Linked DNA regions of Thermobifida halotolerans. The protein of the gene in region 1 interacts with the protein of each later gene in a pairwise test. Links are inferred from orthologs where the notes say so. Each region holds a gene or a part of one and is shown on either strand. Other genes may lie near its edges.

What was found. Proteins that work in one complex are often made in the same cells at the same time.
Region 2: the proteins of NI17_RS23955 (region 1) and NI17_RS02445 interact in binary tests that used the Escherichia coli proteins (3 or more experiments, as listed by UniProt). The link is inferred for Thermobifida halotolerans from one-to-one orthologs.
Region 3: the proteins of NI17_RS23955 (region 1) and sufU interact in binary tests that used the Escherichia coli proteins (3 or more experiments, as listed by UniProt). The link is inferred for Thermobifida halotolerans from one-to-one orthologs.

Annotation. Positions count from the first base shown.
Region 1 is NZ_CP063196.1:5,417,682-5,420,919, forward strand. What follows is about bases 254-3,024. They hold NI17_RS23955 (cysteine desulfurase family protein), read left to right. Parts: upstream 254-938; coding sequence 939-2,111; downstream 2,112-3,024. Other genes in these bases: NI17_RS23950 (electron transfer flavoprotein subunit alpha/FixB family protein), read left to right, coding at 254-790; NI17_RS23960 (DUF695 domain-containing protein), read right to left, coding at 2,192-3,024. Outside these bases: more of NI17_RS23950, read left to right, coding at 1-253; more of NI17_RS23960, read right to left, coding at 3,025-3,238. UniProt on the Escherichia coli protein: Master enzyme that delivers sulfur to a number of partners involved in Fe-S cluster assembly, tRNA modification or cofactor biosynthesis. Catalyzes the removal of elemental sulfur from cysteine to produce alanine.
Region 2 is NZ_CP063196.1:546,441-549,676, reverse strand. Bases 171-2,939 are described here. They hold NI17_RS02445 (sulfurtransferase TusA family protein), read left to right. Parts: upstream 171-1,321; coding sequence 1,322-1,558; downstream 1,559-2,939. Other genes in these bases: NI17_RS02435 (carbohydrate kinase family protein), read right to left, coding at 2,564-2,939; rpsD (30S ribosomal protein S4), read right to left, coding at 1,647-2,258; ctaC (aa3-type cytochrome oxidase subunit II), read right to left, coding at 171-957. Also shown: ctaD (aa3-type cytochrome oxidase subunit I), read right to left, coding at 1-91; more of ctaC, read right to left, coding at 91-170; more of NI17_RS02435, read right to left, coding at 2,940-3,236. UniProt on the Escherichia coli protein: Sulfur carrier protein involved in sulfur trafficking in the cell. Part of a sulfur-relay system required for 2-thiolation during synthesis of 2-thiouridine of the modified wobble base 5-methylaminomethyl-2-thiouridine (mnm(5)s(2)U) in tRNA.
Region 3 is NZ_CP063196.1:2,742,215-2,745,582, reverse strand. What follows is about bases 171-3,071. They hold sufU (Fe-S cluster assembly sulfur transfer protein SufU), read left to right. Parts: upstream 171-1,331; coding sequence 1,332-1,811; downstream 1,812-3,071. Other genes in these bases: NI17_RS12240 (MBL fold metallo-hydrolase), read left to right, coding at 2,862-3,071; NI17_RS12245 (DUF1269 domain-containing protein), read left to right, coding at 2,332-2,862; NI17_RS12250 (metal-sulfur cluster assembly factor), read left to right, coding at 1,808-2,170; NI17_RS12260 (cysteine desulfurase), read left to right, coding at 171-1,319. In the rest of the region: Fe-S cluster assembly ATPase SufC, read left to right, coding at 1-39; more of NI17_RS12260, read left to right, coding at 42-170; more of NI17_RS12240, read left to right, coding at 3,072-3,368. UniProt on the Escherichia coli protein: A scaffold on which IscS assembles Fe-S clusters. Exists as 2 interconverting forms, a structured (S) and disordered (D) form. The D-state is the preferred substrate for IscS.

The DNA of each region.
Region 1 (3,238 bases):
CGCGGAGAAGATCTACACCGCCCCCGCCGAACTCGACGACTACGTCGTGGCGCCCAAGGCCGAACTGCTGGCCAAGCTCGCCGCCGACTCCTCCGCCGCCGCCGTCCTGGTCTCGGCCACCGCCGAGAACAAGGAGATCGCCGGACGCACCGCCGTCAAACTGGGGTCGGGCGTGCTCACCGACGTGGTGGACGTCAACGCCGAGGCGGTCGCCGAGCACTCCATCTTCGGTGGCGCCGTCATCACGCACGCCCGGGTCAGAAGCGGTGTCCCCGTGGTGGCCGTACGCCCCAACGCCGTTCCGGCCGAGGCCGCGCCCGGCGCCGCCGCGGTGGAGGCCGTCTCGGTCGAGCTGTCCGACGCCGCCAAGGCCGCGCGGATCACCGAGCGCGTCAAGCAGGAGAAGGGCGCCCGTCCCGAGCTCACCGAGGCCGCGATCGTGGTCTCCGGTGGCCGCGGTGTGGGCAGCGACGACTTCTCCGTCGTGGAGAACCTGGCCGACTCGCTCGGCGCCGCGGTGGGCGCCTCCCGCGCCGCCGTCGACTCCGGCTGGTACCCGCACGCCTTCCAGGTCGGCCAGACCGGTAAGACCGTCTCGCCCAACCTCTACATCGCCCTGGGCATCTCCGGCGCGATCCAGCACCGGGCGGGCATGCAGACCTCCAAGACGATCATCGCGGTCAACAAGGACCCCGAGGCCCCGATCCTGGAGATCTCGGACTTCGCGGTCATCGGCGACCTGCACAAGGTCGCCCCGCAGTTGACCGAGGAGATCAACAAGCGCAAGTAGGCGTCTGACGCCGACACACGGCGGCCCCGGACGGAAACCCTCCGCCCGGGGCCGCCGTGTGTCGGGCGGGCGGTCTGTCCCCTATCCCGCCCATGTCCGCGACCGCGCCCGCGTTTCACCCGAATCGCGGCCGTATCCTGAAAGCGCCATGGTTTATCTCGACCACGCCGCCACGACGCCGCCGCGTCCCGAGGTTCTCGCGGACATGACGGACGGGTTCGGCGTTCTCGGAAACGCGTCCTCCCTGCACGCGGCCGGACGGCAGGCCCGGCGGACGGTGGAGGAGTCCCGTGAGACCATCGCCGAGGCGTTGGGCTGTACCCCGCACGAGGTGGTGTTCACCAGCGGCGGCACCGAGGCCGACAACCTCGCGGTCAAGGGGCTGTACTGGGCGCGGCACGCCCGGGACCCCGCGCGGCGGCGCGTCCTGGTCAGCGCGGTCGAACACCACGCGGTCCTCGACCCGGCGCACTGGATGGCCGATCACCAGGGCGCACTTGTCGAGGAACTGCCCGTCGACGGGTACGGCCGCCTCGATCCCGGGACCCTGCGCGCGGCGATCGAACGCGACCCCGGAAGCGTGGCCCTCGTCTCGGTGATGTGGGCCAACAACGAGGTCGGCACGGTCCAGCCGATCGCGGAACTCGCCGCGGTCGCCGCCGAGTACGACATCTGGTTCCACACCGACGCGGTGCAGGCCGTGGGCGTCGAACCGGTCGACTTCGCCGCGAGCGGGGTGTCGGCGCTGACCCTCACCGGACACAAACTGGGCGGACCGGTCGGCGCGGGGGCGCTGCTGCTGGCCCGCGGCGTCGACCCGGTCCCGGTGCTGCACGGCGGCGGTCAGGAACGTGAGGTCCGCTCGGGGACGCTGATGACCCCGCTGCTGCGCGGCTTCGCCACCGCGGTGCGCCTGGCGGTGGCCGAGCGCGCCGAGCACGCGGCCGAACTCGCGGCGCTGCGCGACGAGCTCGTCGCCGCGGTGCGCGCGGCGGTGCCCGACATCCGGCTCAACGGCCACCCCACCGAGCGTCTCGCGGGCAACGCCAACATCGGCTTCCCCGGCTGCGAGGGCGACGCGCTGCTGATGCTGCTGGACGCCCAGGGCATCTGCTGCTCCACCGGGTCGGCGTGCTCGGCGGGGGTGTCGCAGGCCAGCCACGTCCTGCTCGCGATGGGCGCCGACCCCGACACCGCGCGGGAGTCGCTGCGCTTCTCCCTGGGCCGCGGCTCCACCTCAGCCGACGTCAAGGCACTGGCCGAGGCCATCGGCCCCGCCGTGGAGCGCGCCAGGAAGGCCCGCGCCCGTAGACGGAGCTGACCAGCGACGATCTTGACGGACGGGGCCTATGAACTGCGATTACGTCCCTCTCGCGGCAAGATCGCCGGTGTGCGGCGGAGTCAGCGCCCCAACTGCTTGCGGATGGGTTTGAGGATCTGGTCGATGGTGCGCCACTCGGGGTCCAGAGCGCTGGTGACGTGCACCTTGCCCTCCGACCAGCCACGGGCGGCCTTCTCGAACTCGGGGAGGACGCCCGACTCGGGGTCCAGGTAGAAGTGGAGGATCCGCTGGCCGCCGACGGTCTGCTGGGCGAACAGCGCGCCGTTGGAGCCGAGCATCTCACGCAGTCCCAGGGCGTAGGCCTCCAGCGCCGACGCCGACGCGCCCGCGGGCAGCCGGTCGTCGTCGGTCTCCGCGTAGGAGACCACGACCTGCGCGTACAGGGTCAGCGCGGGATAGTCGCGGCGGTGCAGCGGGTAGCGTGCCGACAGTTGCAGCGCGCCGCGCAGCGGGATGCGGCCCTGGAGGGTCACCCACCCGCCTCCGCCGCCCGTCCCGGACAGTTGCCGCACCACCGAGGGGACCGAGGTGGGCGGCAGCGGGTCCAGGGGCTTGTCCACCAGCGGGTGCACCGAGGAGACCCAGCGCACCAGGTCGTCCTCGCCCACGGCCAGCAGCACCACGTGCTCGGCGACCCCGCGCTGGGCCTCCTCGGGCAGGAACATGAAGTCGGGGTGGTAGACCCCCACCTCGATCCGCCCGCTGGAGTGGTCCACCCGCAGCGACACCGAGGTGTGCGCCAGGTCGAGTTCGTGGTCGTCCCAGGCCAACGTCCGGGTGAGCCGGGCGTGGTCGGCCGGGGCGGCCGGGAAGAACGCCCACTCGGCGTCCTCGGGAGCGGCGCGGTACCAGCGTTCGGCCAGCACCCGGGCCTCGTCGTCGGAGCCCGCGCGCAGGACCAGTGCGTAGGAGGCGCGCGCCGAGGCGGGCTCGTCCAGACCGGCCAGCAGCGCTTCGGGACTGTCGAAGGAGTCGAGGGAGGCGGTCAGGCCGGTCGGCTCCGACTCGGGCGCGCGGGACACCTCCCACCGGAGCCCGGGATGGATGCGCCGCACCCGTTCGTCGAGCCGTTGGGCGACGTCGTCCGGAACGGAGGTCCCCTCGTC
Region 2 (3,236 bases), 4.9 Mb from region 1 along the record:
ACCAGTTGACGATCTTGGCGCCCTGGGAGGGCGTCCGTCGCGGCGCGGCGGACTTCCCGGCGGTCGTCGGAGTATCAGCCGTCGTCGTCATCACTGACCATCCTCTTCGTCGGGCGCGTCACCGGTGTCGGTTCCGCCCCCCTCCTCACTCACGTCGCCCAGGGCCGGGTCGGGGGCCGGAGTGTCCTCCTCCAGTTCGGGAATCGCGGGCAGCTCCGGGGGGTTGGCCTTCTGCTCCTCGATCCAGGTCTGGTACTCCTCCGGGCTGACCACCCGGAGGATGAACAGCATGCGGGAGTGGTCGTAACCGCACAGCTCCGCGCAGCGGCCCTCGTAGTCGCCCTCGGTCCCGTCCTGGATCTTGACCTGGAACTCGTTGGGGTGGCCCGGGATGGCGTCCATCTTGAACGCGAACGCCGGGATCCAGAACGAGTGGATGACGTCCGGGGCCGCCAGGTCGAAGTGCACGACGCTGTCGCTCGGCAGCACCAGGACCGGCAGCTCGTCCTTGCTGGTCGACGGGACGCCGGCGACGGAGACCGGGTTGCCGTTGGCGTCGATCTCCTCCTCGTACGTGAACTGCCAGCTCCACTGGAACGCGTTCACGTCGACGTTCACGTCGGCGGGCTCGTCGGTCTCCAGCAGGTAGGTCTGGTCCCGGGCCGTGAAGTAGAACAGCACCGAGATGACGATGACGGGCAGAACTGTGTAGAGCGCCTCGATGGGCATGTTGTAGCGCACCTGCGGCGGAAGCTGCTCGGAGCGCTTGCGGTAGGCGATCACCGACCAGATGATCAGCCCCCAGACGAGAATGCCGACCGCGAACGCCGCCACCCACGAGCCTTGCCAGAGCGTGAGGACACGCTCCCCCTGCTCGGTGATCGGCTCCGGCAGCCCCAGACGAGTGAACTCGTTCGACGCGCAGCCGGTCGCGGCCACAGCCAGCGCGGCGAGCATGGCGCCGCGTGGTGCCCATCGGCGCAGCGCGTGGCGCCGATTCCTATGGCGGGTCGGACTCACGGATTGCCTTCCCAGCGGTGATGCCGCACCGTGTGTGCGGGCGGGTCGTATGTCAAAAGCCTGTCAAGCGGAAACATTATCGCGAACGCCCCAGCCTCCCGACTCCGGGGATCGCTGGTCAGCGTGTTGCGCGGCGTCCGTTGTGAGGGTGCAGCCCTGACCGTAACCTCGGCAGCCCCGGGGACCGCAGGACTGGCTAAGGGGAGATTATCGCTGTGTCCGCGAGGTCCTTCACCGGGTGCCTTTTAGCCGCCCACCGGGGTAAAGATTAGGACACACCCCCATTGGACAAGGAGTCTCGGTGCTGGAGCAGCCGCTGCTGACCATCGACGCGATCGGCCGCAAGTGCCCCGTGCCGATCATCATGCTCGCCGGACGACTGCGCGAGGTGCCGATCGGATCGGTGATCGCGGTGACCGCCGACGACCCGGCGGCACGGACCGACATCCCGGCCTGGTGCCGCATGAAGCGGCACACCTTCGTCGCCGAGGTCCCGCTCGGCCGGGGCAGCGCCTTCCATGTGCGGCGCATGTACTGACCGGCGGGACCACCGCACCGGCCGCCGCGACGACGAGGGCCGCACCTCTCGCGGGGAGATCGTGCGGCCCTGACGCTTCACGCGTGGATCAGCGGGCGTAGTACTCGACGATGAGGTTCTCGTCGAAGGGCACCGGCACCTGCTCGCGCTTGGGCCGGTCCACCACGGCGATCCGCAGATCCCTGTGGCTGACGGCGAGGTAGCCGGCGATCCTCTCGTCGGCGTGCACGCCCTCGGCGGCCTCCACGAACGGGACCATGGTGCGCGACTTCTCCCGCACGCCGATGATCTGTCCCGGCTTGACCTGGTAGGACGGGATGTCCACCTTCTTGCCGTCCACGGTGATGTGGCCGTGGTTGATGAACTGGCGGGCGGCGTAGATCGAGGCGGCGAAGCCCGCGCGCATCAGCACCGTCATCAGGCGCAGCTCCAGCTCGGCGATCATCTCCTCACCGGTGCGCCCCGGCCGCTTCTTGGCGTTCTCGTAGACGCGGGCGAGCTGCTTCTCCGACAGGTCGTAGTACCAGCGCAGCTTCTGCTTCTCGGCCTGGCGGACGGCGTAGTCGCTGGTGGAGCGGCGCACGCGGCGGCCGTGCTCACCCGGGGGGTAGGGCCGCTTCTCGAAGTAGCTGACCGCCTTACGGGTCAGCGGGGTACCGGCGCGCCGGGACAACCGCACCTTCGGTCCGGTGTAGCGCATTCAAGTCCTCCGTTTTCGGTTCTCAGACAGAGCGGGAATCCCAGGTAAGGCTCGCCTAGATCTGGGAGGCTCACGTGAGGCCCTGCCCGTCCGGGCTGTCGGACGGGTCCGTTCCCCACCGCCGCGGTGACCCCGTCGCGGCGGCGTTGGCGGTGATCCCGGCACGCGTCTCAGCGCCCGGGCGGTTTCATGCCGAGCGCGCGGACCAGAAGAGGTCGGCGCCGAGATGCCCGGACACGAGGGTCGGACATCTACTCTACGCGGGATTCGGCGGTGCCCCGACCACGGCCTCGGCCGGTCCCGGATCAGGGCATCCGGTCGGCGACCTCGGCCGCCGCGTCGTCGCCGTAGGAGCGGGCCAGCCGGTCCAGGAGGCTGGCGGCGGTCAGCCGGTACTCCTGCGGACCGCTCACCTCCAGGCAGTGCACGGCCGCGGCGTTGCCGACCTGGGCGCAGCGGTCCAGTTCCAGGCCCCAGGCGACGGCCGCCAGGAACCCGGCGCGGAAGGCGTCACCGACCCCGGTGGGGTCCGCCGGGTTCTCGACGTGGGCGGCGGGCACGTGCAGCGTGGGTTCCCCGGCGCGGTCGACGCGCACCCCCTTGGCGCCCAGTGTGGTCACCCGGGTCCTCACCCGGGAGAGGATCTCGGTGTCGTTCCAGCCGGTCTTCTGCTCGGCCAGCGCCTTCTCGTACTCGTTGGCGAACAGGTACTCGGCGCCCTCGATGAGGGAGCGCACCTGGGGTCCCTCCATGCGGGCGAGCTGCTGGGAGGGGTCCGCGGCGAAGCTCACCCCCCGGACACGGCACTCCTCGCTGTGCCGGACCATCGCCTCGGGGTCGTTGGCGCCGACCAGGACCAGGTCGAGACCGCCCACCCGCTGGACGAGCGGCCACAGTTCGATGTTGCGCGCCTCCGTCATCGCCCCGGCGTAGAAGGAGGCGATCTGGTTGTGGTCCCGGTCGGTGGTGCACACGAAC
Region 3 (3,368 bases), 2.7 Mb from region 1 along the record:
GCCGAGGGCTACGAGCGCTTTGTGAAGGTGGGCGCTTAACCGTGACAGCACGCGAGCTGGACGTCGAAGCGATCCGGGCGGACTTTCCGATCCTGTCCCGGACCGTCAGAGACGAGCGCCCGCTGGTGTACCTCGATTCCGGGGCGACCTCGCAGAAGCCCCGGCAGGTCCTCGACGCCGAGCGGGAGTTCTACGAACGCCACAACGCGGCGGTGCACAGGGGCGCGCACCAGCTCGCGGAGGAGGCCACCGACGCCTACGAGGCGGCCCGAGCCACCATCGCGGCCTTCGTCGGCGCCCCGGCCGACGAGGTGGTGTTCACCAAGAACGCCACCGAGGCGGTCAACCTCGTCGCCTACGCCATGAGCAACGCGGCCACCGCGGGCGAGGAGTTCGCCCGCCTGGCCGTGGGCCCGGGCGACGAGGTCGTGGTCACCGAGATGGAGCACCACGCCAACCTGGTGCCGTGGCAGGAGCTGTGCAAGCGCACCGGGGCGACGCTGCGCTGGTTCGGCGTCACCGACGAGGGCCGCCTCGACCTGTCGAACCTGGACGAGCTGGTCAACGAGCGCACCAGGGTCGTGGCGCTCACCCACCAGTCCAACGTGCTGGGCACCGTCAACCCGGTCCGGAAGGTGGCCGACCGGGCGCACGCCGTCGGCGCGCTGGTCCTGGTGGACGGCGCCCAGTCGGTGCCGCACATGCCGGTGGACGTCACCGAGCTCGGCGCCGACTTCCTGGTGTTCTCCGGCCACAAGATGTGCGGTCCCAACGGCATCGGCGTGCTGTGGGGACGCGGCGAACTGCTGCGCGCGATGCCGCCGTTCGTCTCGGGCGGCTCCATGATCGGCGTGGTGCACATGGACCACTCCACCTGGGCCGACCCGCCCCAGCGCTTCGAGGCCGGAGTGCCGATGGCCCCCCAGGCGGTCGGGCTGGCCGCGGCCTGCGACTACCTGGACTCCGTCGGCATGGACGCGGTCGCCGCCCACGAGCACGCCCTGGTGGAATACGCGCTCAAGCACGTCGGTTCCATCGAGGGCGTAAGAATCGTCGGACCGGCCGACGCCGAGGCACGCGGGGGAGCGGTGTCCTTCACCGTCGACGACATCCACCCCCACGATGTCGGACAGGTGCTGGACGACCTGGGCGTGGCCGTGCGCGTGGGACACCACTGCGCCTGGCCGCTGCACCGCAGGTTCGCTACGGTGGCCACCACCCGCGCCTCGTTCTACCTGTACAACTCCTTCGCCGACGTGGACGCCCTGGTCGAGGGAATCCGCGAGGCGCAGCGGTTCTTCGGCGTGGCCCGAAGCTAGGAGAGGCGTGCCATGAAACTCGACGCGATGTACCAGGAGATCATCCTGGACCACTACCGCAACCCGCACCGCAAGGGGCTGCGGGAGCCGTTCGACGCCGAGAGCCACCACATCAACCCGACCTGCGGCGACGAGGTCACCCTCCGGGTGCACCTCAGGCCCGAGCAGAACGGGGAGAACGGCGCCGCCACGGTCGCCGACATCTCCTACGACAGCATGGGCTGCTCCATCAGCCAGGCCAGCGCCTCGGTCATGACCGAGCTGCTCGTCGGCAAGACCGTCGACGAGGCGATGGCCGTTCTGGAGGAGTTCACCGCGCTCATGCAGTCCAGGGGGCAGGCGGAGCCCGACGAGGACGTGCTGGAGGACGCGGTGGCCTTCGCCGGGGTGTCGAAGTACCCCGCCCGAGTCAAGTGCGCGCTGCTCGCCTGGATGGCGTGGAAGGACGCGACCGCCAAGTCACTGGCAACCCAGAAGGAGGGGGCCGCATGACCGCCGGAAACGAGACCGCCCAGACCCCGCAGGCCCCGGCCGCCGAGGCGGACGAGGCGCTCGTCGAGGAGATCACCGACGCGCTCAAGGACGTCATCGACCCCGAACTGGGCGTGAACGTCGTCGACCTCGGTCTGGTCTACGGGCTGAACGTGGACGACACCTCCATCGTCGTCGACATGACGCTGACCAGCGCCGCCTGTCCGCTCACCGACGTGCTGGAGGACCAGGCCGCCAGCGCGCTGGACGAGTTCGACCGCGAGGTCAAGATCAACTGGGTCTGGATGCCGCCGTGGGGTCCCGACAAGATCACCGAGGACGGTCGGGACCAGTTGCGGATGCTGGGCTTCAACGTCTGACGGACCACCGCCGACGGGGACGTCCCGTCGGCGCCGACGCCCGCAGCCGACCGGCTGCGGGCGTTTGCCGTTTCTTGGCGCGCGGCCCGGTGAGGAACAGCACCGCCCGGTCAGAGGGGGAAGGAGGCGCAGTCCCGCGGACAGGAGACGGAGGCCCTCCCATGACGCATCTGGTGGTGTTCGGCGTGGCCGACCGGGACCGGGCGGAGCAGGCGCTGGAGATCGCCGACGACCTGGCCAGGAGAGAACTGCTGCAACTGCGGGACGCCGCCTACGTCTACCGGGACGCCAGGGGCAGACCGCGCATCCAGCAGACGCTGAGCACGACCGGTGTGGGGGCCGCGGGCGGCGCCCTGTGGGGCACACTGATCGGAACACTGTTTCTGTCCCCCGTCCTCGGTCTGGCCGTGGGGGCGGCCGCCGGGGCGGTCGCGGGCAGGCTGACCGACATCGGGATCGACGACGGCATGATCCGCGACATCGGCCGCCAACTGCAGGAGGGCAGGGCCGCGGTGTTCCTGCTGGCGCGCTCGGCCACCCGGGACCGCGTCGTCGAGGCGTTCCGGCCGCTCGAACCGGTCGTGCTGGAGACCAGCCTGACCAGGAAGGACGAGGAAGAACTCGTCAGGGCGCTGCAGGACGAGGAGACCGCCCCGTCCGCACGGCGGCGGTCCGTCCGGGAGGGAAGCTGATGGCCTACAGACACACGCTGCCGGGAATCCACCGCCTCGGACACGCCCACGTCAACCTGTACCTGGTGGTCGACGACGACGGGGTCACGGTCGTGGACACCGGCCTGCCCGCGACCTGGCCGCTGCTGCTGCGCGCGCTGCGGAAGGTCGGCGCGGAGCCCGAACAGGTGAGGGCGGTGGTGCTCACCCACGCGCACTTCGACCACCTGGGGCTCGCGGCGAGGCTGCGCGGGCAGTGGCGACTCCCGGTGTGGGCGCACCCGGAGGAGTTCTTCGTCGCCGCCCACCCCTCCCAGTACCAGCACGAGAACAGCCGGCTGTGGTACCCGCTGCGCCACCCGGGAGGCATCCCGATCCTCACGGGCATGGTCGCCGCGGGCGCGCTCACCGTCGACGGGGTGACGGACCTGTCCCCGCTCACCCCCGGAGAGGTGCTCGACGTCCCCGGACGTCCCCGGATCGTGTTCACCCCCGGGCACACCTTCGGCCACTGCGCGCTGCACCTG